DNA from 2 places in the Micromonospora sp. NPDC050417 genome. Region 1 is predicted to be linked to the other one. Evidence: predicted binding sites of a transcription regulator. Region 1 holds the regulator's gene; the other holds the start of a gene.
The links. Region 1 encodes HspR, which represses chaperone genes until heat shock. Its sites were predicted from a motif close to TTGAGTNNNNNNNACTCAA; they were not measured.

Region 1 (14,542 bases):
CCGTACCCGTGGGTCGTCGAACGAGTCGTGGTTGAGCGTACGGAGCTGCGGCTCGGTCCGGGCCAGCCGGATCACCGCCGGATCGAGTTCGACCACGGTCACCGACCCGACGTCGGGATAACGGAGCAGTTCCCGTACGGCCAGCCCGTCACCACCACCGAGGACCAGCACCGAGCGACGGGCACCGCTCAGCACCGGGTGCACCAGCGCCTCGTGATAGCGGTACTCGTCGACCGAGCTGAACTGGAGGTCACCGTTGAGATAGAGCCGCAGGTCGGTGACGCCCTGCGAGACGAGCGGAACCGACCGGGTGAGCACGATCTCCTGGTACGCGCTGCGTTCGGCGTGCACCACCGGGTCCCGGAAGAGCTGTTGCCGGGCGGTCACCTCGAAGTCGTACGCGGTCAGGTACGCGTACCCGAGGATGAGCCCGACCACCACGGACCCGGCGGTGAGCCCTACCCGGGCCCGACGACTCAACTCGCGCCGGAAGACGGTGAAGACCAGCGCGAGCCCGGCAAGCGCGTTCACCACCCCGACCACGAGCACTCCCCGGAGCTGACCGAAGACCGGCATCAGCAGGAACGGGAAGGCCAGACCACCGAGGAGCGCACCGACGTAGTCGGCGGCGAAGAGGTCCGCCACCGCACTCCCGGCCGCCTGCGCCCGAATCCGTTGCAGCAGCACCATCAGCAGCGGAATCTCCGCCCCGATCAGCAGTCCGAGTAGGAGGGCGGTGGCGACCAGGGCCGGGGCGTAGAGGTCGAGCCAGGCGAACGCCGCGTAGAGGCCGAGCACCGAGAGCCCACCGAAGAGGGCGAGGGCCAGTTCGACGGCGGCGAACGCCACGGCGGCCCGGGACTGCAACGGCTTCGCGGCGAGCGCGCCGACCCCCATGGCGAAGACCATCACGCCGAGCACGATCGACGCCTGCCCGACCGTGTCGCCGATCAGGTAACTGCCGAACGCCACCAGCGCCAGCTCGTAGACCAGGCCGCAGGCGGCGCAGACGAAGACCGCCGCGAGCACCGCCGTACGAGCGGCCCGCCACCGGGTCGGCGACGCCGTCGCGGCGGCGGTGGCTTCGGTCGTGCCTTCGCCGGTCGTGCCTACGGTGCCGGTCATGGCCTCGGCGCCGGTCATGGCTTCGGCACCGATCGTCGCTCGGCGCGGGCAGCGGCGGCGCGGGCCGCCGGCACCTGGTGCCGGCGTTCGAACCAGCCGACGGTCAGCAGGATCACGGTGATCCCGAAGAGGCCACCGGCACCGATGAGGTATCCCCAGCGGTCACGCCAGAAGTCGTTGCCCGGATCGGGGAGCGGCGTCAGTGCCGGCGCCGCTGTCGGCTCCGTCCGCGCCGGTACGGCCGGTGCCGCTCCCGCCTCCGCGACCAGCAGCGGGAGGAAGACGGCGGCCCGACAGACGGCCCAACCGGGGTCGTCGACGAAGGTGTCGGGCGACAGCCCCAGGTGGGTCAGCCCGGTCTCGAAGTCGATGCCCGGAAAGTCGCCCGAACTGGTCACCCAGAAGGAGGCGTGGTCGTTGCTCTCGCTGCTCTCCGAGGTGTAGGTGACGTCGGCGACGACCTTCACCCAGCGCCGGCAACGCGCCGGATCGCTCTCCACGTCGACGCCGTCGCCGAGGCTCGAACCCACGCTCACTCTCGGCAGCAGTCCACCCTGGAGGTCCCAGCCGTAGCAGACCCCCTGTGCCCGGTAGGCGTCGTCGAGCAGCACGACGGTGTCCGCCCGCTCGGCCGCTTCGGGCGGGGGTACGGCCGTACCCCCGCCACCGTCGCCACCGGGCCATGTCGCGACAACGAAGACGATCACGATGGCGCTGACCAGTAACCCCACCGCCCAGAAGGCGACGACCTTGGCCCGACGGGCGGCCTGTCTGTCCCGGGCGAGGCGACCGGTGCCGCCCCCGCGTCGGTCGACGCCCCGTTTCGCCGTCGTGCCCGTGCGCCCTTCGGGCGACTGATCCGGGCCCGGCCCTGACTCGACCGCCATCAGCTGATCGCGGCGGCGATAACGGCCCCCGTGGCGACGTGCACCACTGCGGAGACCCAGACCGCCGGGTGGGGTTCCGGGTCGACCAGGATCTCCCCCAGCCGCCCCGGGGTGACCAGGTCGAGCAGGAGGAACGCGCCGGCCATGATGACCAACCCGACCAGGCCGTACGCGGCGCTGCCGACCAGCCCGGCGACGAGATCGTCGTCGCTGGCGACGATGGCCGTCGTCACGATGATGCCGACCCCGGCCAGGTTCGAGGTGAGCAGCAGCGCCGCGTTGCGGTTGCGGTCGGCCCAGATCAGCTCGTGCAGCCGGCCGGGCGTGGCCATGTCCACCAGGAGGTAACCGATGCCCATCAGCACCACACCGACGACGCCGTAGGCGAGGGTGGCCACCAGATCGGTGGCGAGGGTCGTCAACATGAGGCTCCCAAGGGGTGAGGAGAGATCTGGTACGCGGGTCTACTTGCCGGCACCCGGGCCACCGCCGCGTACGGTCACGCCCCGCCCCCAGCCCCAGGCGTTGCCGACGGTGCCGTGGTAGCGCGGGTAGGCGGTCCGGAGCCCTTCGAGCAGGATCAGCGAGCCGCCGGCCAGCGGCAGGATCACCACCGAGTCGTCGTCGTAGCGCAGGTAGACCCCGCTGCCGTCGACGTACTGGTCAGCCGGCTTCCAGGCGCTGGTGACCTCCTCGGCCACCTCACTCGGTGGCTTGTCGGAGCGGTACGCCGTGGCCTGCGACGCGATGTCACGGGCCGCCGTACGGGAGTAGTGGTCCTCGACGTAGCCACGCGGAGAGAAGCTGCCGTAGAACATCGCGAAACCGGCGAGCACCGCGCCGAGCAGCGCGAACGCCGTTCCGACGAAGAACCATCTGCGGTACGTCATGCCGCCCCCACCACCGTCTCGGTCTCGACCAGTTCGCCGCTCTGCGGGTACGCGTGCCAGGTGCGCCAACCGATCTCGCCCGGTCCGGTCGGGCGCCCCGTGGGGATACCGGAGCGGTGCAGCCGCAACGCGGTGATCGCCTCCGGTCCGCCGGGGAAGACCCCGATCAGCGCGTACGGGTCCTCGGCGAGTTCCCGCCGCAGCGCGGCCGTACGGGCCGACATCATCGCCGGGTCGAGTCGCAGCACCCGGGCGGTGAACCGGTAACCGGTCGCCGGGTCGGCCAGCACCGCCGGCAGTTCGGGGCGCCGACCGGGCAGGCAGGCAACCGTCTCGACGAGCGTCGGTGTCACCGCGTCCCCGTCGCACCGGAGCACCACCTGGTGCGAGGCGCCGAGCAGGCGCAGCAGCAGCCGTACGCCGGCGCGGTCCGGGTGGGCCAGGTCGAGCACGTGCAGCGCCGGCAACTCCGGTGAACCCAGTGCGAGGCTCAACTCGGCGGCGGTGGTGTCCGCGTAGGGGGTGTCGAGGGTGACGAGCATGCTCAGCCGGCCCGCCCGGTCGGCTTCCCATCGGGCCCGGCCGGCGCCTGCCGGTAGATCAGCACCTCGGCGCGGGTGAGCAACTCGCCCCGGGACATCTCCCAGTCCGCGTCGCCGCCGTAGGCGCTGAACGAGAGGCGGACACCGCCACCGTCCAGGTAGTCGTGATACAGCACCGTGCCGCTGGGCTTGAGTCCGGTGGTGCCGACGGCGGTGTAGCTGGCCTCGCCCGACTCGTCGAGGGTGTAGTGCTGGCCGTCGTACTCGATCCGGGTCGTGCCCGGCAGCAACTGCTCGTCCGGGTTCGGAAGCGTCGTCCAGAAGACCAGTTCCAGGTCGGGGTCCTCCTCGACCGAGAGCCAGAGCTTCGCACCGCGCGCGTCGTCGAGCAGGTGCTCGCTCCAGCCCCAGCTCCCCTCTGTGAAGCGCAGGGTCCCACGTACGCCGTACGACGTGCCCCTGATCTCCACCACGTCGCCCGGCCGCAGTTGGCGGGGGTCGCCGCGCAGCGCGTCGGCGTCGTCGTCGGCCACACGGAACGGATCACGCTCGGCAGGGTGGGCGGCCTGTTTCCGTCGGGACCGCAGGGCGAGCACCGCCACCACCACGCCGGCCACCGCGATCACGCACCCGATCGCCGCCACCAGGTACGCCGTCGCCCCGTTCACCGAACCCGCCTCTCTCGAACTGCTGCGGGCGCCGACGGTAACAACCGCGCGCACGCGCCATAGCTCGGTCGAGCCGACCAGCAGCCGTTCATCGTGATCTCACCCGGTACTCACCCGGCTGCCGGTGTGGGCGGGTCGCCCGGTGACCCGTCCGTCCTCTCCGGTGTGGAAGAAGCCCCGGGCGGCGGGTAACCCGGCGGCGGAAACCCTGCCGGCACATGTCCCAAGCCCGGTGTCGGGTAGCCCGGCATCCCGTATCCCATCGGCGCGTAGCCCACGGGTGGCGGATAGCCGTAGCCGGGCCAGTACGTCGGAAAGTGCTGGCGGGCGGAGAAGTAACGGTTCGCCGATGGCAGCAACAGCAGCACCGCCGCGCCGACGGCCAGCGCCACGGCGAGCAGAACCAGCACCGGGGAGACGAGCGCAATCGTGTCCCAGATCGGATCCTGGTCGCTGTAGAGCTGGTCGTAGAACTCGGATTCGCCAAAGTCCGGGCCAGCCGGAGAGTCCGGGTCAGCCGGAAAATCGGGGTCAGCCGGAAAGTCCGGGTCTGCGGGTGGCACGCCGAACATCGGATCCGCCAGTCCACCGAAGAGGAACAGCGGGAGAATCGCCGCCACCGCACCCTGGCCGGAACAGCAGAGCAGCATCAGGCCGACCGGGATCAGGGCGAAGATCCGGGCCACGTTCCGTCCCCGCAGCAACGGTGGTACGCAGACCGCCAGCCAGACCACCAGCAGCAGCACCACCGCACAGGGGATCAGCGTCGTCACGAGGTTGCCCATCCGCTCGCCGGTCACCTCCTCCGGTACGGCGTCGGTCAGCGCGGCGATCCGCTCGATCCGGTTGTCGTACGAGATCGCGTACCCCACCTGGAGCGCGATGTCGACCAGCAGCGCCGCACCGGCCGCCAGGAGCAGCCAGCCCGCGACGGTCACCCCGGACGGGCGTCCGGCCAAGGGGACGGCGGGGAACGGAAGGAAACCCGGCGGTGGCGGTCCGGCAGGCGGGCACGTCGATGCGTCGCTCACCGCCGTGAGGTTAGTGATCAGGAGCAACCGGCGACAGTACGCGATCAGCCAGTCGGTGCCGCCGTACGGATCGACGCGTAAGGATCAGGGGTGGTGGAGCTGTGCGGTGGCGTATTCGCCAAGGGTGGTCCGGTTCATCAGGCAGCCGGTGCAGGTGGTGAACTCGGCCGACTCCTCGGTGAGCGACTCCCAGGCGGCACGGGCCGCGGCCGGGTCGAAGCGGTTGAGCAGGCTCGCCGCGTACACCTTGCCGGCGGCCGAACCGTTCGCGAGCAGCCAGGAGATCTGCGAGCGCACCTCGTCCACCTTGCTGGGCAGCGCCACCTCCAGAGCGTGGTACGCCTCCGTCGGGGGCAGGACCTGGCCGGCGAATCCCACCCCGCCGAAGGCCACCACCTCGGCGACGCGGAGTTCGTGCACCGCCTCGGCGATGGCGTCGCTGGGTTCCGTCGACTGGGCCATGTTCCGATTGTGCCCCAATCGGGGCCTTACGAACCCGAATCCCGGTGGTTGCCCACCGCCCTGTGCGACGGTGCAACCACCGGGATCCTGGCTGGTCAGCCTGCGGAGACCGCCAACGCGTCCTTGCTCTCGGCCAGGTCGACCCGGACCACGTCGCCGTCGCGGATGTCGCCGGCGAGCAGGGACCGGGCGAGCCGGTCGCCGATCGCCGACTGGACGAGTCGACGCAGCGGGCGGGCGCCGTAGATCGGGTCGTACCCGTGGTCGGCCAGCCAGTCGCGGGCCGGGTCGCTGACGACCAGGGCGAGCCGCCGGTCGGCCAGCCGCCGACGCAGCCGGTCGAGCTGAATATCCACGATGGACCTCAGGTCGGCGCCGGTCAGGGCCGCGAAGACCACGATGTCGTCGAGCCGGTTGAGGAATTCCGGCTTGAAATGGGTACGGACCATCGCGAGCACCGCGTCGCGACGCTGCTCCTCGGAGAGGGTCAGGTCGGTGATCTGCCCCGAGCCGAGGTTGGAGGTGAGGATCAGGATCGCGTTGCGGAAGTCGACCGTACGCCCCTGCCCGTCGGTGAGGCGGCCGTCGTCGAGCACCTGGAGCAGCACGTCGAAGACGTCCGGGTGGGCCTTCTCCACCTCGTCCAGCAACACCACCGAGTACGGCCGGCGGCGCACCGCCTCGGTGAGCTGACCGCCCTCCTCGTACCCGACGTAGCCGGGCGGGGCACCGACCAACCGGGCCACCGAGTGCTTCTCGGCGTACTCGCTCATGTCGATGCGTACCATGGCCCGCTCGTCGTCGAAGAGGAACTCGGCCAGGGCCTTGCCCAACTCCGTCTTGCCGACCCCGGTGGGGCCGAGGAAGAGGAAGCTGCCGGTGGGCCGGTCTGGGTCGGCGACGCCGGCGCGGGCCCGACGGACCGCGTCGGCGACGGCGGCGACCGCTTGGGGCTGTCCGACCACCCGGGCACCGAGTGAGTCCTCCATCCGCAGCAGCTTGGCCGTCTCGCCTTCGAGGAGCCGCCCGGCCGGAATGCCGGTCCAGGAAGCGACCACGGCGGCGATGTCGTCGGCGCCGACCTCCTCCTTGAGCATCGCCCCGGTGGCCTGGACGACGGCGAGTTCGGCCTCCGCCTTGGCCAGTTCGCCCTGCATGGTGGGGATGCGGCCGTACCGCAGCTCGGCGGCGCGCTCCAACTCACCGTCGCGTTCGGCCCGTTCGGCCTCGCCACCGAGTCGTTCCAGTTCCTCCTTCGCGGTGGAGAGGCGGGTGATGTGCTCCTTCTCCTGCCGCCACCGGTCGCTGAGCGCGGTGAGCTGCTCGCGCTTGTCGGCCAGTTCCTTGCGCAGCCGCGTCAGGCGCTCGGCCGAGGCGGCGTCCGGCTCCTTGGCCAGCGCCATCTCCTCGATCTCCAGCCGCCGTACCGCCCGCTCGATCTCGTCCACCTCGACCGGACGGGAGTCGATCTCCATCCGGAGCCGGGAGGCGGACTCGTCGACCAGATCGATCGCCTTGTCCGGCAGAAAGCGTTCGGTGATGTACCGGTCGGAGAGGGTGGCGGCGGCGACCAGTGCGGCGTCGGTGATCCGTACGCCGTGGTGCACCTCGTAGCGCTCCTTGAGCCCACGGAGGATGCCGATGGTGTCCTCGACGGTCGGCTCGCCGACCAGCACCGGCTGGAACCGCCGCTCCAGTGCCGGGTCCTTCTCGATGTGCTCGCGGTATTCGTCCAGGGTGGTGGCGCCGACCATGCGCAGTTCGCCCCGGGCGAGCATCGGCTTGAGCATGTTGCCCGCGTCCATCGAGCCCTCGCCCTTACCGGCGCCGACCACGGTGTGCAGCTCGTCGAGGAAGGTGATCACCTGGCCGTCGGAGCCCTTGATCTCCTCCAGCACCGACTTGAGGCGTTCCTCGAACTGCCCCCGGTACTGCGCCCCGGCGACCATCGCGCCCAGGTCGAGCGAGACCAGCTTCTTGTTCCGCAACGACTCCGGTACGTCACCGGCGACGATGCGCTGGGCCAGTCCCTCGACGATCGCGGTCTTGCCGACCCCGGGTTCACCGATCAGGACCGGGTTGTTCTTGGTACGCCGGGAGAGCACCTGGATCACCCGACGGATCTCCGAGTCGCGCCCGATCACCGGGTCGATCTTGCCGGCGCGGGCGCTGGCGGTCAGGTCGACGCCGTACTTCTCCAGGGCCTGGTAGGTCTGCTCCGGGTCGGCGCTGGTCACCCGGCGGTCGCCGCCGCGTACGGCGGGGAAGGCCGCGACCAGGTCCTCCTCGGTGGCACCGGCGGTCTTGAGGGCCTGTGCCACCACCCCACCCACCCGGGCCAGGCCGGCGAGCAGGTGTTCGGTGGAGGTGTATTCGTCGCCCAGGGGTCGGGCGATCTGCTCGGCCGCACCGATCGCGTTGGCGAACTCGCGGGAGAGACTGGGTTCGGCGACGCTGGCACCGCGCGCGGCGGGCAGGTTCTCCACCGCCCGGGCTGCCGCCCGGCGGATCTCCACCGCGTTGGCGCCGACGGCGCGCAGCAGGCCACCGGCGGTGGAACCACCGGTGTCCAGCAGTGACAACAGCAGGTGCCACGGTTCGACGGTTGCGTGTCCGCGCTGGTTGGCGATGGCCACCGCTCCGGTGATGACTTCGCGGCTCTTCGTGGTGAGGCGTTCGGCGTTCATGGGCTCCCCTGATCGGCGTGTCCACTGGTGACGACACAACCAGAGTTGAGTCTATTCCGCTCAACTCTACGCTGTGACGCCGATCACTTCTCATGCCGTACCACCGGACCGACACCGCCCCTGATCAGCACGCCGATGCTCCTCGGGCAGCGTGAGCCGGCACACGGTACCGTTGCGCCCGTGCGAGTACGCGTAGAACAGACCGCCCTCCCCGGGATCGGCGTGCGTCACGACATGGTGACCACGTCCGGCCGCCGGTTAGGTGTGGTCACCCACCGCAATGGCCGACGTGACCTGGTCTTCTACGACCGGGACGACCCCGATGCCTGCACCGCGGACATCCCGCTGACCGACGACGAGGCGGAGGCACTGGCCGACATCCTCGGCGCCTCGCTGATGCTGGGTCAGCTCTCCGGACTGCGGCAGCAGGCCGCCGGCCTGCTCACCGAGCAAATCTCCATTCCGGCGGGGTCACCGTTTGTCGGGCGTCGACTGGGCGACACCAAGGCTCGCACCCGGACCAGCGCCTCGATCGTGGCAGTGCTGCGCGAGCGTGAGGTCATCGCCTCCCCGGACCCCTCGTTCCGCTTCGAAGCCGGCGACGTGGTGGTCGTGGTCGGGACCCGCAAGGGCCTCGACGGCGTCACCGCGATCCTCGCCGACGGCGATCCGGACGGCTGAGCGAATGCACGATCAGACCGTCCTGCTCATCGAAGTCGGCGCACTGCTGCTCGGGCTCGGCCTGCTCGGTCGACTCAGCCGGCGGATCGGTCTCTCTCCGATTCCGCTCTACCTCCTGGCCGGCCTGGCCTTCGGCCACGGCGGCATCGTGCCCCTCTCGGCCAGCGAGGAGTTCTTCGCCGTCGGCGCCGAGATCGGCGTGATCCTGCTGCTGGTCATGCTGGGGTTGGAATACACCGCCAGCGAACTCGTCGGCAACCTGCGTGCCGCCGCTCCAGCCGGACTGATCGACGGGCTGCTCAACGCGCTGCCCGGGGCGGCCTTCGCGCTCCTGCTCGGTTGGGGCTGGCTCGCCGCCGTGGTGCTCGCCGGCATCACCTGGGTCTCCTCGTCCGGCGTGATCGCCAAGGTCCTGGCCGACCTCGGCCGGCTCGGTAACCGGGAAACCCCGGTGATCCTGTCGATCCTGGTGATCGAAGACCTCGCGATGGCGCTCTACCTGCCGCTGGTCACCGCGCTGCTGGCCGGGATCGGGCTGCTCGGCGGCGCCCAGGCGCTGGTTATCGCGGTCGCCACCGTCGTCGTGGTGCTGGTGGTGGCAATCCGGTACGGGCACATCATCTCGCGCATGTTCGCGCCCCAGGATCCGGAGGCGCTGCTGCTCGGCGTACTCGGGTTGACCCTGCTGGTGGCCGGACTCGCGGCCGGGCTGAAGGTTTCGGCGGCAGTCGGCGCGTTCCTCGTCGGCATCGCGCTCTCCGGGCCGGTGGCCCACCACGCGACCCAACTGCTCTCACCGCTGCGGGACCTCTTCGCCGCCGTCTTCTTCGTCTTCTTCGGACTCGCCACCGATCCGGCCGACATGCCACCGGTGCTGCTCCCGGCCCTGGGCCTGGCGATCGTGACGATGGGCACCAAGGTGCTCACCGGCTACCTGGCCGCCCGCCGGGTCGGGATCGCCCTACCGGGTCGCTGGCGTACGGGGCTCGCACTGGTGCCACGCGGCGAGTTCTCGATCGTCATCGCCGGACTGGCGGTCACCTCGGCCGGTGTGGCGATCGAACCGCAGTTGGCCCCGCTCGCGACGGCGTACGTCCTGATCACCGTGGTCACCGGACCGATGCTGGCCCGGTTGCCGGACATGCGCTGGTTCAAGGACTGGCTGCGCCGCAAGGCACAGTCGGCGGCGATGAATCCGGCACCCGTTACGGACTGAATCATCCCAGCACGGGGGACTCTGCGTACTTTCGACGTAACGGCTTGATGAAATGGCACGTCAGGGTTCTTCCCCAGATCGGCGGCGGCACGCTACCGTGTCGCCGCAGCAGGTTGGTGGTGTGCACGGGATGCTGCGGATGTCCCGTGCTCGCGAGCGGAAGGTCGCCGGGTGAGCGTGCAAGAGACCGCGTTCCAAGGCTTCTCCAACCCGGTCGACCCGACTCCGGCCGAGTTGCGCGCCTGGGCCTACCAACCGGACTCGGTGCCGCTGCAATCCATGCCACAGGACTGGGACCTGCTGGTCTCCGGTGACCGGCTCATCACCACCCTCTTCGAGCTGGCGATGGACCGTTCCTGCCCGGCCCGCCGGTTCGCGCTGCACTGCCTCTACATCTACGCCGCCGACGGCATCCGGACCAAGTTCCGGGCCCACCCGAAGCGGCGACTGCGCAAGCTCGTCGAACAGGCCGAGCAGAACGGCGACGAACCGATGCAGGTGTGGGCGCACAACAGTCGCGTGCTGCTGGCCAGGCCGGAACTCTTCAACTACCACGAGTGGTGCGAGGGTGGCCTGGTCCGCCAGGGCCGCCGCCTCGGCTGAGAGCAGCACACACGACAACGCCCGCACCAATCTCGGTCGACTTCCGCCACCGGGCGCCGGTCACATCCATCGATCCCGAGCTGGGTGCCCCACCGGACTCCCGCGTCCTCTGCGAACGGTTCCTCGGCTGGGTGCCCGTACGACGCCACGGGTAGCGAGCGTCAGCTTGGACGTACCACGACCTGGGCCGGGGTCTTCGCCCCGAACAGCACCGCCGCGATGTCACTGAGCGTCTGGCCGCCGAGCTTCAGGGAGTCCTGGCCAGCGGGCATGTCGTACATCATCGCGAGAACGTAGCGCTGGTCCGGACCGACGAACCCGACCGAACTGGTGAGCCAATGATCCTTGCCGTTGTCGGTCTCGACCGACCAGCCGTTCTTGTTGCCCGGCTGCTGGTTGGCACCGGCGGCCCACACTCCCCAGTGCTGGATCGAGTCGGTGTCCCGCATCGCACCGACCAGGTACGACCGATCCTCCGGGTCGAGCGTCTTCAGCACGTACGACATCAGCGCCGCCAGGTCGGTCGGGGTGCACTTCATGAACCCCCAGTAGCGGGAGGACCCGGCGAAGGCGAGTTTCGACATCCCGTACCGGCTGGTGAACCGTCCGACCATCGCGTCCCGGCCGAACTTCTTCCAGATCGCGTCCGCCGCCTCGTCCGACGAGAACGCCAGCATGTCGGCGACCTTCTTCCGATCGTCGTCGGTGAGCGTCACCTCGCCCGAACGAGCGCGTTCCAGCACGCTGGTGACCATGGCGAGCTTGATGGTCGACCCGGTCCAGTAGCGGTGGTCGGTCGGACCGGTCCGCCACACGGCACCGGTCTTCCGGTCCCGCAGTTCGATCCCGAGCGATCCCGGCTTCTTCTTCACCAGGTCAGTGACGGTGGTGAACCGCTTCTGCCAGGTGCAGTCCCACCCGTTGGCGGGACGGCAACCGGCCGAACCCGTGGCGGACGCTCCCGTCGTTCCGGGGGCCGCGCCCATCCCGTCCCCCGGAGCCGGTACGGGGCTGGGAACTCCAGACGTACCGCCCGGGGAAACCCACCCGCCAACATCACCGCCAACGACCTCACCGCCGCCGCCACCACAGCCTGCGACCGACAACACCGCCAGCATCAGGCCGACCATGACTGTCAGGCTCCGGCGTGACCATCCCGCCCGGCGGTCCGCCACCCGCCGGCTGTCCGGCCGGTGGAACCCGCCCCGCGTCCGGACATCGAATCGCACGATCACACCGACGACCTTACGGATCATCCTTCGGGCAGGTCCGGCCGCCTCCCGCTGACCCGGTCCGGATCGGGACCCCCCGTGAATCCCGACCCGGACCGGCAGTCCCAAACTAGGCCAACGCCCCGCATCCCGGGCGGGAATGCGGGGCGTTCAGGTCTTTCGGTCGGATGCTTCACGGGCGACGCCTCACGAGCGGCGCGGGCGCCAGACGACGAGGGCTGTCGACACCTGGTTGGTCGGCACCAGATCGCGGCGGGGGAACGGACCGGCGGCAGCCGCCGCCTCCAGCTCCGCGACCCGGCGGTACGCGTGCTCCAGCTCGCTCTCGATCTGCTCCATCCGCTGCTGCAACTCGTCGACGAGCTGCTCCAGCCCGATGATCCGCTTGATGCCGGCGAGGTTCACCCCGTCGTCCTGGCTGAGCCGCTGCACCTCACGGAGGAGGGCGACGTCACGGGCGCTGTAACGCCGCCCGCCACCGGCCGCCCGACCCGGCTGGACCAGGCCCATCCGGTCGTACTGGCGAAGGGTCTGTGGGTGCATCCCCGCCATCCGGGCCGCTACCGAAATCATCAGCACCTTGGCATCGGACGACTGCTCGACCGAGATGATGATCTCTTCAGGCATCGCCACTCACCTCCGCTTCCGTCACCACTAACTAACCCGACGCACCCGAGCGTCAAGATGTTCCCGCGCAGCCGGCGAACTCTGCTTGGCGAACATCTCCAGTGCCTCGCGCGCCTCCGGGGAGAGCTGCGACGGCACCACCACCTCCACGGTCACCAACAGGTCGCCCTGCTGGCCATCGCGGCGGACCACTCCCTTGCCCCGCGCACGCAGAATCCGGCCGCTGGGCGTACCGGGCGGCACCCGCAGGGTCACCGCTCCGTCCATGGTCGGCAACCGCAGGTCGGTGCCGAGCGCCGCCTCGGCGAAGGTGATCGGCACGGTCAGGGTCAGGTCGTCGCCGCTGCGCCCGAAGAGGTCGTCGCCACGAACCTTGACCAGGACGTACAGGTCGCCGGCCAAGCCGCCGCGCTCGCCCGGTTCACCCCGGCCGGCGAGCCGGATCCGCTGGCCGTCCGCGACCCCGGCGGGGAACCGTACGTTGAGCGTGCGGGTCTTGGTCACCCCGCCGGTGCCCAGGCACTCCGGGCACTTCTCCTCCACCACCGTGCCGACGCCCTGGCACTCGCGGCACGGCTCGGAGAAGCTGAACGAGCCCTGGTTGCGGGTGACCACGCCGGCTCCGTGACACTGCGGGCAGGCACGCGGCTGGGTGCCGGGCTTGGCGCCGTCACCGTGGCAGGTGTCGCAGACACCCGGCGCCCGCAGGGTGAGCGGCAGGGTCACCCCGCGTACGGCGTCGTTGAAGTCGAGCGCCACCTCGGCCTCGACGTCACGCCCGCGTGCCGGGCCACGGGCACCGGGGGCGGCGCCGCCGCCCCCGGAGAAGATCGAGCTGAACAGGTCGGAGAAACCGGCACCGCCGAACCGACGATCACCGGCACCGCCGGCCTGACCGGCGTTGCCGAACAGGTCGGAAACGTCGAACGGGTAACCGCCCGGACCGGGCTGACCACCCGCGCGGGCATTGCGCCGGAACGCGCCCGAGCCGAAGAGCGACCGCATCTCGTCGTACTCGCGACGCTTCCGCTCGTCGGAAAGGACGTGGTACGCCTCGGAAACGGCCTTGAACCGCTCCTCCGCCTTCGGGTCTCCCGGGTTGTGGTCCGGGTGGGACTCCCGGGCCAGCTTCCGGTACACCTTCTTGATCTCGTCAGAGGAGGCGGACTTGCCCACACCCAGTACGGCGTAGAAGTCCTTCTCCAGCCAGTCCTTGGAACTCATCAGTCGTCCACCCCCTCCCTGATGTCGTGATCGGGGCGTACCTCACCCGCCGTGTAGCGGCTCCGGCACGCCCCGATCATGACAGTCGATTTCAACTACTCCGGATCCGCGACGGCCACGAGCGCGGGCCGCAGCAGCCGTTCGCCGAGCTGGTATCCCCGGCGCATCACATCGACGCAGGTGGGCTCGGTGACCTCGGCCGAGGTCTGGTGCGCCACCGCCTCGTGCCGGGTCGGGTCGAACGGGTCGCCCTTCTCCCCGAACGCAGTCAGGCCGAACCGGGTCAACGCCCCGTTGAGCTGATCGGCGACGGAGCCGAACGGTCCGACCAGGTCGCCGTGCTCACGTGCCCGGTCCAGGTCGTCCAGTACGGGCAGCAGCGCCGTCAGCACCGAACCCATGGTCTGTTCGGCCGCCACTCCCCGGTCCCGGTCGACCCGCTTGCGGTAGTTGGCGTACTCCGCCGAGACCCGCTGGAGATCCTTGGTCCGCTCGTCCAGCTCGGCCCGGAGCGCCTCCAGTTCGGCGCCGAGCGGGCTCGCCTCGACGGGGGCCCCGCTCACCGGCTTGGCCGGCGAGTCCACCACGGCTCCCTCGGGGCCGGTCGGTTGGTCGAGCTTCGGGCCACGGGCCTTGCCGTCGGCGAGTTCGACCTCGACCTCGGCTT
Region 2 (14,542 bases), on a different contig from region 1:
CCCGATGAGCCCCCGTCCGGTGGTTACCGGCATCGGCGTTGTCGCGCCGAGCGGGATCGGCGCGGACACCCACTGGAAGACCGTGCTGGCCGGGGAGAACCGGATCGGGCGGATCACCCTGTTCGACCCGGACCGCTACCCGACCACCCTCGCCGGCGAGGTGCCCGACTTCGACGCCACCCGGTACGCGGACAACCGCCGGCTGGTGCAGACCGACCGCTGGACCCATCTCGGCTTCGCCGCCACCCGACTCGCCCTGGCCGACGCCGGACTGCCCGAGGTGGCCGGCAACCCGTACGGCTACGCGGTGACGCTGGCGAGTTCGTCCGGCGGCAACCTGTTCGGGCAGCGCGAACTGCAACGGCTCTGGAGCCAGCCGTCCCGGACCGTCGGGGCGTACCAGTCGATCGCCTGGTTCTACGCGGCGAGTGTCGGTCAGGTCTCCATCCACCACCAGTTCAAGGGACCGTGCGGGGTGCTGGTGGCCGAGGCGGCCGGCGCGTTGGACAGCCTGGCCCACGCCGCCCGGATCATCCGCAGGGGGACCCCGGTCGTGATCGCCGGCGGGACCGAATGCCCGCTCAGCCCGTACGCCCTGGCCTGCCAGATGCGCAACGGGCTGCTCAGCGCCAGCGACGACCCGGAGCGTGCGTACCGGCCGTTCGACATCGCCGCGTCCGGGTACGTCCCGGCCGAGGGGGGAGCGGTCTTTGTCGTCGAGGACCTCGAACACGCGTTGGCCCGAGGGGTCACCACCATCTACGGCGAGATCGCCGGTTGGGGCGCGACCCACGACGGGCGGCACACCGGGCAGGTCGGCCCGGTCGACCCGACCCAGTACGCCCGGTCGATGCGGCTGGCGCTGGACCGGGCCGGATGCGCCCCGGAGCAGGTCGACGTGGTGTTCCCGGACGCGCTCGGGGTGCCGCGCTACGACCGGAGTGAGGCGACCGCGCTGCGTACGGTCTTCGGCCCGGACACCCCGCCGGTGACCACTCAGAAACCGTTGGTCGGACGGGCGCACCAGGGCGGGTCGGCGCTGGACGCGGCGAACGCGCTGCTGGCGCTCCGGCACCGGGTGCTGCCGCCGACCGCGGGGTTCGACCAACCGGCCCCGGGCTGTGAGCTGAACTTCGTCCGGCGGACCCGGGAGCACCCGGTGAACGTGGCGCTGGTGGGGGCACGGGGGTTCGACGGGTTCAACAGCTCGGTGCTGATCCGCGCCTACCAGGCAGCGGGAGAGCTGCCTGAACAGCGCACCGGTGACGACCGGTGAGCCGGGCGGCGGGAGAGGAGGAGCGACCGGTGGCGGGGGAGGAGACGACGATGGGCGAGTCCGGCAAGGCGCGGGTGGTGTTCCTCATTCGGATACCCCGGGAGCGGACCGACGAGTTCCTCCGGGCGTACGACCGGATTCGCTACCAGGTCGCCGAGGGGGTGCCGGGGCACCTGGTGGACCAGGTCTGCCGTTCGGCCACCGACCCGGAGCAGTGGTTGATCACCAGTGAGTGGAGTTCGTTGGCGCACTTCGAGGCGTGGGAACGCAGCAGCGACCACCGCGAGCTGGTCAAACCGATGCGTGAGTGCATGACCGAGGCCCGCTCGCTGCGATTCGCCGTCCACGAGCAGACCTCAGCCCGTGACCGCACGCCCGCGCGGGCCGGCTCCGCCGAGCGGGCCGACGAGTGATGGACAGGTACGGCGCACGTCCGGCTGGGACGCCGCGGTACCCCTAGGGAAGGAAGAACGGATGACTTCGAACTGGCACGCGCTCTACTACCCGCTCAAGCCGGGCAGTGAGGAGAAGGTCAAGGAGCTGTTCCGGATCAGTGGACGGCCGCAGTTCGAGATCTATGGCGACGACGGCCGGCTGGTGGGGCGGCTGCTCGGCACGATGGCCTTTGTGGGACGGGAGATGGCCGTCCGGGTGATCGAGGTCGAGGGGCCACTCGGCCTGGTCGCCGCGCACATGAGCCGCCAGGAGGCGGTCCGGGAGTTCGAGCGGGAACTGCACGAGCACCTCGCGGTGCCGCGGGACATGGCCACCCCGCAGGGGGCCCGGGACTTCTTCCGCAGCGCCTCGATGGAGTGTGTGCTCTCCCGCCGCCACGACCAGTAGCGGGCCGGGCGTACGGGTGTCCCCTCACCACCACCGTCCGCCCGGCCGCACGTGTGATGACTCGGTGGGTCGTACCCGGCAGCCGCTGGCCGGTCACCACGTCCGGCAGCTCGGGTGCGGCCGGCAGGACCAGCGGGTCCCGGGCCTTGGCCACCAGATCCTGGCGTGGGGGCCGTTCAGTGCCTCCGGTGCCGCCTCCGCCGAACGATCACCCAGCGGACGATCACGGCGAGCACCACGGCGGCGGCGAGCACCACGCTCGCCTGACCGAGGTAGTCCTGTGCCCGTTGCCAGGACGCGCCGAGGGCGTACCCGATCAGGACCACCGCGGTCGCCCAGGTCACCCCGCCGATGACGTTGAAGAGCAGAAACCGCCGGTACGGCATCCGGGTCATCCCCGCCAGCGCCGGCACCAACGCCCGCAGCACCCCCACCCAACGGCCGAGCATGACGGCGGCCGGACCGTGCCGCTCGATGAAGGTCTCCGCGCGCTGCCAGCGTTCTTCGCCGACCCACCGGCCGAGTCGACTGCGCCGCAGCGGCATGCCGACCCGGCGGCCGATCTCGTACCCGACGCTGTCCCCGAGGATGGCGCAGACCGCTGCCACGATCACCAGGGCGGCGATGTTGGTCCGCCCGGTGGAGGCGAGAGCACCACCGAGTAGTAGTGCGGTCTCGCCGGGCAGGATCAGGCCGACGAAGGCCGCGCATTCCCCGAAGGCGAGCACCCCGACCAGGACGAGCAGCGGCCAACCGGAGAGGTCGGAGAGGATGCCGGTGAACGTGTCCACCCGGAGTCCGATCAGCCGTCGCCGTACGGCGGGCGGGTCCTGCCGCCACCGGTCCGGCGCGACGGCGCTCCGACGGTTATCGGCATCTCGTCCCTCCGCCGGGTGGGGTGAGGCCGCTGGCATCGCCGCGAGCCGGTGGCTGGTCTCTTCCTGCCACCAGGACCATCAGATCACTCGGCGCGGTCCTCACCAGCGGAAATCCCCAGCCTCACAGACTCGACCGCTGTCGCCGTGACAGGCGTCGTTGTTGCCGGGCCGGGCGGTTCACGCCTCGGGGCGGAGCCGACGTGCGGGTGAACCGCCCGGCGCGGAGGTCGGTCAGCCGACCTTGATGTCGCCGAGTTCCAGTGTGATCGGAATCCAGGACAGGTCCGGGGTGCGGTCCTCGGTGCGGATGAGGACGTGTCGTTCGGTGGGCACCACGATCCCGCCGACGGGCTCCTGTGCCCGGATGTAGTGGGCGACCGGTGTGCCGCCGGTGACGTCGGGCTGATAGTCCATCCGGCGCAGGTGTCCCGCCTGGTCGAAGTAGTAGATCTGGGTCCTGTTGTGGGTGTCGATCGAGTCGGGGAAGGTGACGCTGAGCGCCCGCCAGGTTTGGCCGTTCTCGGTCCACGGCTCCACCTCGTGCGCTTCCACCCCGGGCCAACTGAAGAGGTACGGCTCGACCAGGTAGTGCCAGGTGGCGTAGCCGCGGAAGTAGGCGATCTGGGCGAGACTCCACGGGGTTTCCGGGGTGTAGCCGGCGAAGGTCCGTCGTGGGTTGTCGAGTGCATCGATCACCCGGCCGTCCGCGTCGCTGACGGTCACCCGGTTGGCCGCCCCGTCGAAGACGACAGTGCGTCCGGTCGACTCCTGAACGTGCCGGATGTGCTCCTTCTGGAGGCTCGCCTCGACGGTCTCGGTGCCGACGAAGTCGGCGTGACCCTTGGATTCCCAGAACGGCCCACCGTAGGTGATTCGTGCGTTGAAGGTCGAAAGGCTCTTCCAGTGCTCCAGCCCACCGTTGGCCTTGAGTACGCGTTCCAGCAGCGCATCCACGACTTACTCCTAATTTAGGACTAGTTAGTGTCACACTAGCACCGATCGGTGCGGGTATCATGGGGCTGTGGCGCAGAGGACGTACGAGGACGCGTGCCGCATCGCGCTCACCATGGACCTGGTGGGCGAGCGGTGGGCGCTGCTGGTCGTCCGCGAATTGATCTTCGGTCCGAAGCGGTTCCGGGACCTGCGGGTCGGGCTGCCGAAGGCGAGCCAGAACGTGCTCAGCCAGCGTCTGCGGGAGCTGGAGGAGGACGGCATCGTGCGCCGGGTCGAACTCGGCCCTCCGGTGAGCGCCCACGTCTACGAACTCACCGAACGTGGGCGGCAACTGGAGCCGGTCCTGATCGCCCTGTCCCGCTGGGGGGCGTCGATCCCCGCGCCGCAGGGAGCCGAGGCGAGCACCGACGCGTTCATGTTCCTGTTCAAGGCGCTTCCGCTTCCGCCGGCGCGGGAGGTGCCGACGCTCGCCGTCCGTCTCGTCGTCGGTGCGGACTCGTTCGACGTCGAGGTCTCGCCGACCTCGGTCGAGATCACCCGGGGCGCCCGCGCGCACGTACAGGCAACCGTGCGCGCGGACGTGGCGACGCTCTGGGAGTTGATCTTCACCGATCTGACCGTGGCGGCGGCCGTCGACGCGGGAACACTCGACCTCACCGGCGACCGGTCTGTCGCACAGCGGTTCTTCACGCTCTTCGGCTCGACGCCGACCTGATCCTGGTCAGAGGTCGAGCACCAGCCGAGGCCCCAGGGACCGGGAGACGCAGATGAACATCGTGTCGTTGGCCGCCCGTTCCTGCTCGGTCAGGAGCGAGTCGCGATGGTCCGGCTCTCCGGCCAGCACCGTCGTCTCACAGGTGCCACAGGTCCCCTCGGTGCAGGAGAAGAGCACGCTGACTCCTGCCGCCTCGATCGTTTCCAACACCGAGCGGTCCGGCGGCACGGTCAGCACCAGGCCCGACGCCGCGAGTTCGACCTCGAAGGAGCCCTGCCGCACCGGCGGTCCCTGCTCCTTCGGGGCGAACCGCTCCACCCGCAGGGCGCCCGGTTGGCAGACCGCCTCCATCGCGAGCAGCAGCGGCTCCGGGCCGCAGCAGTAGACCAGGGTCGACGGGGCCAGGTCCGCCATGATTCGGTCGAGGTCGAGCAGGCCGGTCTCGTCCTGCGGCCGGATCTCGACGCGGTCGCCGTACCGGGCGAGCAGTTCGTCGACGAAGGCCATCGAGTCCCGGGTCCGGCCGCCGTAGACGAGTCGCCACGGCGTTCCGGCAGCCTCGGCGGCGGCCAACATCGGCACGATCGGGGTGACGCCGATGCCGCCGGCGACAAAGAGATAAGCGGGCGCCGATTCGAACGCGAAGTGGTTGCGTGGCCCGCGCACCCGTACGGCCACGTCGACCGCCAGCCTGTCGTGCACGAACCGGGAACCGCCCCGCGACTCCGGCTCGAGCAGCACGCAGACCGACCACTGTCGCCGGTCGGCCGGGTCGCCGCAGAGCGAGTACTGGCGGGCGATGCCGTGCTCCACGATCAGGTCGATGTGCGCGCCGGGCGCCCACTCCGGCAGCGGGCCGCCGTCGGGCCGCACCAGCGTCAGGCGTACGACGCTGGCGGCGACCCGTTCCCGGTCCCCGACGACCAGGTCGAAGTCCACCTCGTCGCCGGTGCCGCCCATGTCCGTTCCTCCTGGTGCCTCATCGTGCGGGGGAACCGGCCAGCGACCGCCCCGGAGGGACCGGCCGGCTGGTCGTCCCGTCCTCGTCGTCGTGCTGGTCCGGGTGGTTCAACAACCAGTCCCAGAGTGCGACCGGATCCTCGGCGTCCCGGGTCGCGCCGCACCAGCAGTGCCCGCGGAGCCGGTCCGATCCGGGCAGCCAGACGATGCGGTAGATGCCGGTGCCGGTGAGCCTGGTCGGCTCGGCGGTCATCGCGCCGCAGCCCGCGCCGGCGGCGGACTCGCCGCCGCCATCCGCCGGAGAATCCGCCGGGCGGCCAGCCCGCCGGTGTCGATGTTGATGCTGAGTTCCTGGTAGCCGTCCGGCTCGCTGGCGATGACCTGTTCGAGTTTGTTCAGGGCGGCCACATCCTGGAGCACCACGGTCCGGTTGCTCCGCTCCAGGAAGTCCGAGACATCCTGGTCGTCCAGGGCGAAATCGCGGGCCACGGCCCAGAAGTCGTGTGTGCTCGTCTCGGTCTCCGGCGTGATGGCGTAGACGACCTCGACATGGAACGCGTGTGCGTCGTTGCCGTCCGCCTCCGGGTAGACCCCGACCGGGGCGATCCGGCTGTGCAGCAGGTAGAGGCAGGGCGGGTGGTACTCGATGTCCTGCCACCGAACGATCCGCCCCTCGATGCCGGTGGAGCGGGAGTAGAACGGCGGGCACTCGGCGTCGTCCATGTGCCGGCTGACGTAGACGATGCCCCGATCCTCGTCGACCTCGGTGGTGATCGGGGTGTTCGCCACCTCCGGCGTGCCGATGTACCCACCGTGCAGGTACGTCTCGTGTGACAGGTCGAGCAGGTTGTCGACCAGCAGGTCGTAGCGGGCGGCCAACGGTTCCATCCCGTACACGGTGGTGTAGCCCGCCAGTCGCAGCCATGGTGCCCGGGGGATCAGCGACTCGTCGGCCAGTGCCCGCTCGCCGATCCAGACCCAGACGAAGGAGTCCTGCTCCTTCACCGGATAGGCGGTCAACCTGGCCGTACGCGGGATCCGGGTCTGGCCCGGCACCGCCACACAGACCCCGTCCGCGCCGTAGGTGAAACCGTGGTATCCGCAGACCACCGTGTCGCCGACCAGGTGGCTCGGCGGCTCCGAGAGCGGGAACCGCCGGTGCACGCAGCGGTCGCTCATCGCCACCACCGCCCCGGCCTCGGTCCGCCAGAACAGGATCGACTCGCCGCAGACGGTACGGGAGAAGAGTTCCCGTCCGATCTCGGTGCCGTAGGCCGCGACGTACCACTGGTTCCTGACGAACTCCATCTCCGTCTCCTTCCCGTCGACACCCGTCGGGCTGGCGGCCCCGGACTACTGGAACAGTGCGCTCACCTGCGGTGGCTTGGTGACCAGCCCGTCGCGCTCGGCCATGTCGGCGAGGGCCTGTACGGACTCGCGGTTGATCTGTGCCGGGAAGGCGGGCAACGTCAGGGTGGGGATGATTTCCGCCCCGATCGAGGTGTACGTGGAGAGCACCTGCCGGGTTTCGTCCGGGTGCGTCGCGGCGTACGCCTGCGACTCCACCATCGCCTCGCTGAATGCCTTGACCAACTCCGGGTCGGACTTGATCAACTGGTCGGAGGTGAAGTAGGTCGCCACCGAGAGGTTCGGGGCCGCCTCCGCGTAGGCCGAGGCGATGTCCCGGCCCTTCTGGTTACGGGCGATGGTGAGGAAAGGCTCGACGACAAACGCGGCATCCACCCGTCCGTTCGCGAGCGCGGCCGGCATCTCCGGGAATGGCAGCTCGACGAACTTGACACTTCGGGGGTCGCCGCCGGCCTTACGGACCGCCTCGCGTACGACGGTGTCGCTGATGTTGTTGAGGGTGTTGATGGCGACGGACCTGCCGGAGAGGTCAGCGCTGGACCTGATCGGGCTCCCGTCGGGAACCACGACGCCGGCGAAGTCCTTGCCGGGGGTGCCGGTGGAGGAGGAGCCCGGCGCCACGATCTTCAACGGCAGGCCCCGGGTCTGCGCGAGCAACAATGAGGTGTTGTTGCTGAAGCCGAACTGGAACTGGCCGGAGAGAACCGCTGGCACGATCGCCGCACCTCCCTGGGCCAGCTCCAGCTTCACCTCCAGTTTGCGATTGCTGAAGAATCCTTTTTGGACGCCGAGGTAGATGGGGGCGACGTCGAGGATCGGGATGACCCCGACGGTGATTTTCCTGGTCGCGTCGGTGCCGCGGCTGTCCGGGCTCTCTGTGCCCCCGTCGCCGCACGCGGTCAGCAACAGCGCCGTGGACAGCAGGAGGGCAAGCTTTCTGCGCATCATGGTGCTCCCGATCCGGCCGGTGACGGTGTGATGTCCCGGCCAACCCCGTGTGAATCGTGAAGGTGAATGCCTCTATGGACCCTAGAGTCCGCCCGGTCGGCCGGTCAACAAACAGTCGATCGGTGGTCGTCATTGCCTGGCAATGAGGTCGACCGCTGACGTCCGTGGGTGGCTAGTCCTTGTTTTTCTCGCAGGCCACGCCGTCGCCGTCCTTGTCCAGCTTCGTCGAGTAGCCCGGATCGCCGGCCCGCAACGGAGTGACGCCGGCCCTGCGCGCCTGGTTGCAGTTCTTGTAGACGACTGAGGGTTGGCTGGGCTGGGTTGTGGCCGGCGACACCACGGGCTGACCCGTGGGCGCGGTCCGGGGTGCGGCGGTGGAGGTGCGCGGACCGGGGTCGGCTGGGAGGAGTGGCCGGTCCTGCCGCGCCGGAGGCGTCGTCCCGGTCGGAGGTCGGGGGGTCGGCGGTCCCGGTGGCGGTGCCACCCGCACCGGGGCCGGTGACGCCCCGTCGGGTGCGAGCGCGCTGGTGGTTGGGCTCGGCCCGGCGAAGACGGCCCCCAGGGTCGCCGCGCTGATGCCCAGGGCCACCAGCAGTGCCAGGGCAAAGAGCCAGAAGCGTCGGCGGTTTGGCCCGCCGGAGCGGGCGGGAACCTCGTGGGGCGAGGTCTCCGCTGGGCGGGGGATGGGCGACCGGTAGCGCGCGGCTGCCTGGTTGCCCCGTCGGTAGGCGGCCGCTCGGGGCACCTGCCGCTGGTTGTCGAGGGGCGGCTGGCTCACACGGGCAGGCTACAGGTGTGCAGTGAAGGTGACCGATACCGCCCGGGGGATGCGGGAAAGTGTGGGATCGATCCGGCACGCCGTGCTGCCCGGATTGCCAGAGACCCGCCTGTGGCCTGCGTCACAGCCAGGAACACGGGGCACCATTTGTTACTTGAGTCGTACAGGCTCAACTCAAACGATGGCAGGTGTTCGATGGCAACTCTTCCGGTTCTGCCCCTGACCGACGCAGTCCTGCTGCCCGGGATGGTCATCCCGGTGACCCTCGACCCGAGCACCCAGGCTGCCGTCGACGCCGCCCGCGCATCGGGTGACAAGAAGGTCCTCGCGGTGCCCCGGGTCGACGGGGAGTACGGCTCGATGGGCGTGATCGCCCTGATCGAGAAGGTCGGCCGGCTGCCCAGCGGTGAGCCGGCGGCAGTGGTCCGGGGTACCACCCGGGCCCGGATCGGCTCCGGCGTGCCCGGACCCGGGGCGGCGCTCTGGGTCGAGGCGACCGAACTCGACGAGGCCACGCCGAACGGCAAGGCCAAGGAACTCGCCCGCGAGTACAAGGCGCTCGCCACGTCACTGCTCCAGGAGCGCGGCGCGTGGCAGGTCATCGACGCCCTGGAGCGGATGACCGACCTCTCCGAACTCGCCGACTCGGCCGGGTACGCGCCCTGGCTCAGCCTGACTCAGAAAATCGAACTTCTCACCGCGCCCGACGTGACGACGCGGCTGGAACTGCTCGTCGGCTGGGTCCGCGACCACCTCGCCGAGCAGGAGGTCACCGAGCGGATCAACTCCGACGTACGCGAGGGACTGGAGAAGTCCCAGCGCGAGTTCCTGCTCCGGCAGCAGCTCGCCGCGATCCGCAAGGAACTGGGGGAGGACGAGCCGGACGGTTCGGCCGACTACCGGTCCCGGGTCGAGGCCGCCGACCTGCCGGAGAAGGTACGCGAAGCGGCGATGCGCGAGGTCGGCCGGCTGGAGCGGGCCAGTGACGCCTCCCCGGAGGCCGGCTGGATCCGTACCTGGCTCGACACGGTGCTGGAGATGCCGTGGACGACCCGTACCGAGGACAACACCGACCTGGTCGCGGCCCGTGAGGTGCTCGACGCCGACCACGCCGGCCTGACCGACGTCAAGGACCGGATCCTGGAGTACCTGGCGGTACGGAACCGTCGGGCCGCCCGCAACCTCCAGGTCGTCGGCGGCCGTGGCTCCGGCGCGGTGCTCGCCCTCGCCGGTCCGCCCGGGGTGGGTAAGACCAGCCTCGGCGAGTCGGTCGCACGGGCGCTCGGACGCAAGTTCGTCCGGGTCTCCCTCGGCGGTGTACGCGACGAGGCCGAGATCCGAGGCCACCGGCGCACCTACGTCGGCGCGCTGCCCGGCCGGATCGTGCGGGCACTGCGCGAGGCGGGTTCGATGAACCCGGTGATCCTGCTCGACGAGGTCGACAAGATCTCGGCCGGCTACGCCGGTGACCCGGCCGCGGCACTGCTCGAGGTCCTCGACCCGGCGCAGAACCACACCTTCCGGGACCACTACCTGGAGGTCGATCTCGACCTCTCGGACGTGCTCTTCCTGGCTACCGCCAACGTGGTCGACACCATCCCCGGCCCGCTGCTGGACCGGATGGAACTGGTCACGCTCGACGGCTACACCGAGGAGGAGAAGGTCGCGATCGCCCGTGACCACCTGCTGCCCCGGCAGCTCGATCGCGCCGGGCTGACCAGCGAGGAGGTCAGCGTCAGCGACGAGGCCCTCGGCCAGGTCGCGGCCGAGTACACCCGCGAGGCGGGGGTACGTCAGCTGGAGCGGGCTCTGGCCCGGATCCTGCGCAAGGTCGCGGTCGCGCTGGCCACCACCGACGGACCGGTACGGGTCGACACCGACAACCTCAAGGACTACCTGGGACGGCCCCGGTTCACCCCGGAGTCGGCCGAGCGCACCGCCGTCCCCGGCGTGGCGACCGGTCTCGCGGTCACCGGCGCCGGTGGCGACGTGCTCTTCATCGAGGCGACGAGCATGGAGGGTGAACCAGGGCTGACCCTGACCGGCCAACTCGGCGACGTGATGAAGGAGTCGGCGCAGATCGCCCTGTCGTACCTGCGCTCGAACGGACGCAAGTTCGGGCTCGACCCGAACGCGTTGGCCGGACGCCGGATCCACCTGCACGTGCCGGCGGGTGCGGTGCCCAAGGACGGCCCCAGCGCCGGCATCACCATGGTGACCGCGTTGGCGTCGCTCGCCTCCGGACGGCCGGTCCGCCCCGAGTTCGGGATGACCGGTGAGGTCACCCTCGCCGGCCGGGTGCTGCCGATCGGCGGGGTGAAGCAGAAACTCCTCGCCGCGCACCGGGCGGGCCTCACCGAGGTCATCATCCCGGCGCGTAACGAGCCGGACCTGGACGACCTGCCGACCGAGGTACGCGAGGCGCTGACCATCCACACCCTGGCCGACGTGGCCGACGTACTCGCGCTGGCCCTGCGGCCGGCCGAGGAGGTCGACGGGATCCAGGCGCTGGGCGACTCGGCGCTGGCAGCGGCTTGACACCTGCGATCGCCCACGGTCCCAGGGCGATCCAAGCGGGGGCGCTCCACTTCGGTGGGGCGCCCCCGCTGTTTCGGTGACTGCGATGGCACACTGCCGGTCATGGCTGACGTACGGCTGATCCAGGACGATGCGGGCGGGGACGGGGAGTCGCCGACCCTGCTGTTGTTGCACGGGCTCGGTGCGAACGGTGCCGTGTGGCAGCGGTGGCGTCCCTATCTGGACGAACACTGGGCCGGTCGCTGGCTCGCACCGGACCTGCCTGGTCACGGTGGCGCCACACCACTGCCCCGTTACACCTTCGGCGCTCTGGCCAGCAGCCTTGCCGACCTGCTCGACCGGGACCGGCCGGTGGTGGTGCTCGGACACTCCCTCGGTGGGGTGATCGCCCTCGCCCTCGCCAGCGGCTGGTTCGGGGTGCGGGTGCGGGCCGCGATCGGGCTTGGCATCAAGGTCCAGTGGAGCGCGGACGAGTTGGCGAAGGCCGGGGCGCTCGCCCACCGGCCGGTCACCTGGTTCGACTCGTACGAGGCTGCGGCCGAGCGGTGTCTGCGGGTCTCCGGGCTGGCGGGTCTGCTGCCGCCCGACGACCCCGCCGTGTCGAGCGGAATCGTGGCGCACGACGGGCGGTGGCGGCTGGCGATGGAGAACGCCGCTTTCGGTGTGGGGGAGCCGGACCTGTCCGGCCTGCTCGCGGCGGCACGGGGCCGGGTGGTGCTGGCCCGGGGTGAACACGACGCGATGGTCACCGACGAACAGTTGGCCCGCCTGTCGTCGTCGGCGGTGAACCTGATCGGCCTCGGCCACAACGCTCACGTCGAGGATCCGTCGGCGGTCTCGGCGCTGCTCGCCCCTTTCGTCTGAGGTGACGTCGGCGGGGCGCGTGGATCTGCCGCGCTCACCTGTTGATCGTCCGATGCGTGAGGGCGGTGGCCACCCGAGGGTAGCCACCGCCCCAGTTTCGCGGATTACCGCTGGGCGGTGCGGACGAGGTACTGCACGCCGCCGACGTCGGTCTTCTCCCCGCCCGCCGTGGCGGGGCCGAACTGGATCACGTCGACCACGAACTGCCGTGACGACACGGTCTGCGTGGAGAAGATCAGGCTGAACGCCGGCCGTTCACCGGGGTTGAGCAGCAGATCGCTGATCTTGGCGTTCGCCCCGACGATCTCCACCTGGGTACGGCCGACCTCCCGGATGCCCACACCGGGCCGCCCAGCCTGCACCCACCGTTCGAACAGGACCGGTCCCAGGTCGGCGACAATTCGGCCGCCGGCGTTCTGGAATGGCTCTCCGCGCTGGGCGAAGACGATGTCGTTCCTGGTCGGCACATTGGTTTCGTTGCCAATCGCGAATGGGCGCACCTCGGGGGTTCCCGGAGCCGGGTTGACCGAGTCGACGTTGCGCCACGCGATGTTGTTGTTGTTCCGGGTGTTGGTGCTGTGGCTCGGCCCCTCGGACGTCATCGGGTCGGTGGGAGAGACCCACCGGGCCAGCAGACAGAAGTGCCCGGGACCGGGTACGCCGTTCCACGGAATCGTCACCGTGGTGACGCCCGGGAAGGCACTTGTCGCGACCGCGCCGATCGACGTCCAGTGGATCGGCCAACTCGCACCGCCACCGGGGGTCGTCCGGTAGAGCTGCACCGTGCCCGTGCTGACGCCGGAGCCGTACGGGCCGGGGTTGTTGAGCTTGACGAAGACGTAGTTGGTCACGCCCACGATCGGGTTCTGGCTGGTCGCACACTCGATCGCGGTGGGGCAGACCTTGATGTCGGGGCTCTGCCAGATCGGATTGAGGTTGTGCGGTTCCACGCCCACGTCGCCGGCGACGTCCCGGATGTAGGCGTCGGTGCGGGCCGCGACCGAGGCCCCGTCGGTGCTGGGCCCCCGACCGAGCGCGGCGCCGGCGGTGGTCAGGGTCAGCAGTGCCGTCAGTACCGATCCGACGATCAGCCGTGGAGCGGATCGGTGTGCCTTTTGCCGTACGGTGCCCATGCGTCATTCCCTCCGGTTGGTGGTGGAGTGGGCCGACAAATTCTGCTCCGATGAGCTGCGAAGGTCGGCGCAATTACTGTATGGCACCATTGGGCGACGATGAGATCAGGGCCAATTCTGATTGTGCTTGGTGCCCGGTTATGTCAGATTAGGTTGGCATTTCAAATGGAGCCGAATCGCCGGCATAATGTGATTGTCACGCCGGTTTCGGAGGGGTGTTCGGCCCTTGGTGTTCCGGCGAGGCCAGTGGGTGCCGTCGGCGGATCGTGACGCGACGAGGGGCTCTCGGCAACACTCGTGGTGGTCGGATCCACGCTGGTCGGGCCCGCTGTGACGGGTGTGCGCGGGTGTCGTCGAGGGGGCCGAGCACGCCGCCCCTTGGATCTTCGCCTGGTCCTTGGGGAAAGACCCCTGAGTCTCTCTTACCTGGCTGTTGGTGGCGCCTTCCGCATCGGATAGTGGACCAGTCGAAACGAGGGGGCCAGTAAGCCGGCAGACCGGTTGACGAACGTCCCTGAGTCGTACGTCGTTCCGCCGCCCATCCCCGACTCGATGGTGCGGGCGCCGGGAGGCCGGATGCTCGTTCTTCCCCGAACGAACGGTCCGGCCTCCCTGCGGCCATCGGTCAAGGTGTGTCGACCAGCCCGGTCCCCTCGGTCCTGCGGGACAGGTTCCGGTGGAGGTCGTGCCGGACGTAGCGCTGTCCGACCGCGTGCCGACCCGCGTTGCGGCGAATCCGCCGTAGTTGCCGCAGTCGGTCGACGGAGGGGTCAAAGCGCTGGTCAGCTTGATTCGGCATGCGAACCTTCCTGGTGCTCGTCGATGTTGTCGGAGAGGTGCCGCAGTGCTGAGGTGTCCACGTCGACGGAGGGCCCGTGGCCGGTGTCGATGGAGACGTCGAACGCGTACCCCCGGTAGCTCGGTCTCTCCTCCGCTTCGGACTCCCCGGTCGGGGCGTCGTCGTATCGGGGGGCCGCTCCCTCTTGTCGGCTCACTCGTTCATCCCTTTGTTGTGGGGCGGCAGCCTCGTGTGCCGACCCGGGTCAACGTCAAGATCACCTAGGGTGACCATGACGCTACAGACCATACATCGACTGACCTGAAGCCATATATGTGTGCCCCTATGGCACGGTGTGTCCCGGCAATACCGGCGTTCGGCGTACAACCTGGACCGCTCGCCCGAACGGCGGCGCGGGGTGCCGGCCGGTGCCGACCACTCCGTGAACAATTGGCGGCGATCGGGTACGCCACAGAGACGCCTGTCAAACCCCGACTGTCCATGTCGCA

Region 2: a site for HspR is predicted at 8,875-8,893, ahead of lon (endopeptidase La). Genes of this name have one in related genera too.

Annotation. Positions count from the first base shown of each region.
Region 1 is NZ_JBITIH010000002.1:344,490-359,031, reverse strand. It holds gene ACIBF5_RS04230 (polyamine aminopropyltransferase) at 1-1,125, opposite strand, end outside; gene ACIBF5_RS04225 (hypothetical protein) at 1,140-2,012, opposite strand; gene ACIBF5_RS04220 (DUF350 domain-containing protein) at 2,012-2,437, opposite strand; gene ACIBF5_RS04215 (DUF4247 domain-containing protein) at 2,477-2,902, opposite strand; gene ACIBF5_RS04210 (DUF2617 family protein) at 2,899-3,444, opposite strand; gene ACIBF5_RS04205 (DUF4178 domain-containing protein) at 3,447-4,112, opposite strand; gene ACIBF5_RS04200 (hypothetical protein) at 4,223-5,143, opposite strand; gene ACIBF5_RS04195 (hypothetical protein) at 5,228-5,605, opposite strand; gene clpB (ATP-dependent chaperone ClpB) at 5,701-8,292, opposite strand; gene ACIBF5_RS04185 (cation:proton antiporter regulatory subunit) at 8,473-8,973, shown strand; gene ACIBF5_RS04180 (cation:proton antiporter) at 8,978-10,189, shown strand; gene ACIBF5_RS04175 (hypothetical protein) at 10,361-10,792, shown strand; gene ACIBF5_RS04170 (hypothetical protein) at 10,954-11,778, opposite strand; gene ACIBF5_RS04165 (heat shock protein transcriptional repressor HspR) at 12,211-12,651, opposite strand; gene dnaJ (molecular chaperone DnaJ) at 12,679-13,875, opposite strand; gene grpE (nucleotide exchange factor GrpE) at 13,971-14,542, opposite strand, start outside.
Region 2 is NZ_JBITIH010000017.1:12,443-26,984, forward strand. It holds gene ACIBF5_RS21745 (beta-ketoacyl-[acyl-carrier-protein] synthase family protein) at 1-8, shown strand, start outside; gene ACIBF5_RS21750 (beta-ketoacyl synthase N-terminal-like domain-containing protein) at 5-1,276, shown strand; gene ACIBF5_RS21755 (antibiotic biosynthesis monooxygenase family protein) at 1,327-1,689, shown strand; gene ACIBF5_RS21760 (SchA/CurD-like domain-containing protein) at 1,751-2,119, shown strand; gene ACIBF5_RS21765 (DedA family protein) at 2,296-3,033, opposite strand; gene ACIBF5_RS21770 (hypothetical protein) at 3,229-3,951, opposite strand; gene ACIBF5_RS21775 (winged helix-turn-helix transcriptional regulator) at 4,019-4,666, shown strand; gene ACIBF5_RS21780 (PDR/VanB family oxidoreductase) at 4,673-5,626, opposite strand; gene ACIBF5_RS21785 (hypothetical protein) at 5,646-5,879, opposite strand; gene ACIBF5_RS21790 (Rieske 2Fe-2S domain-containing protein) at 5,876-6,934, opposite strand; gene ACIBF5_RS21795 (ABC transporter substrate-binding protein) at 6,980-7,939, opposite strand; gene ACIBF5_RS21800 (excalibur calcium-binding domain-containing protein) at 8,115-8,720, opposite strand; gene lon (endopeptidase La) at 8,916-11,258, shown strand; gene ACIBF5_RS21810 (alpha/beta fold hydrolase) at 11,361-12,122, shown strand; gene ACIBF5_RS21815 (hypothetical protein) at 12,227-13,255, opposite strand; gene ACIBF5_RS21820 (hypothetical protein) at 13,881-14,054, opposite strand; gene ACIBF5_RS21825 (hypothetical protein) at 14,038-14,250, opposite strand.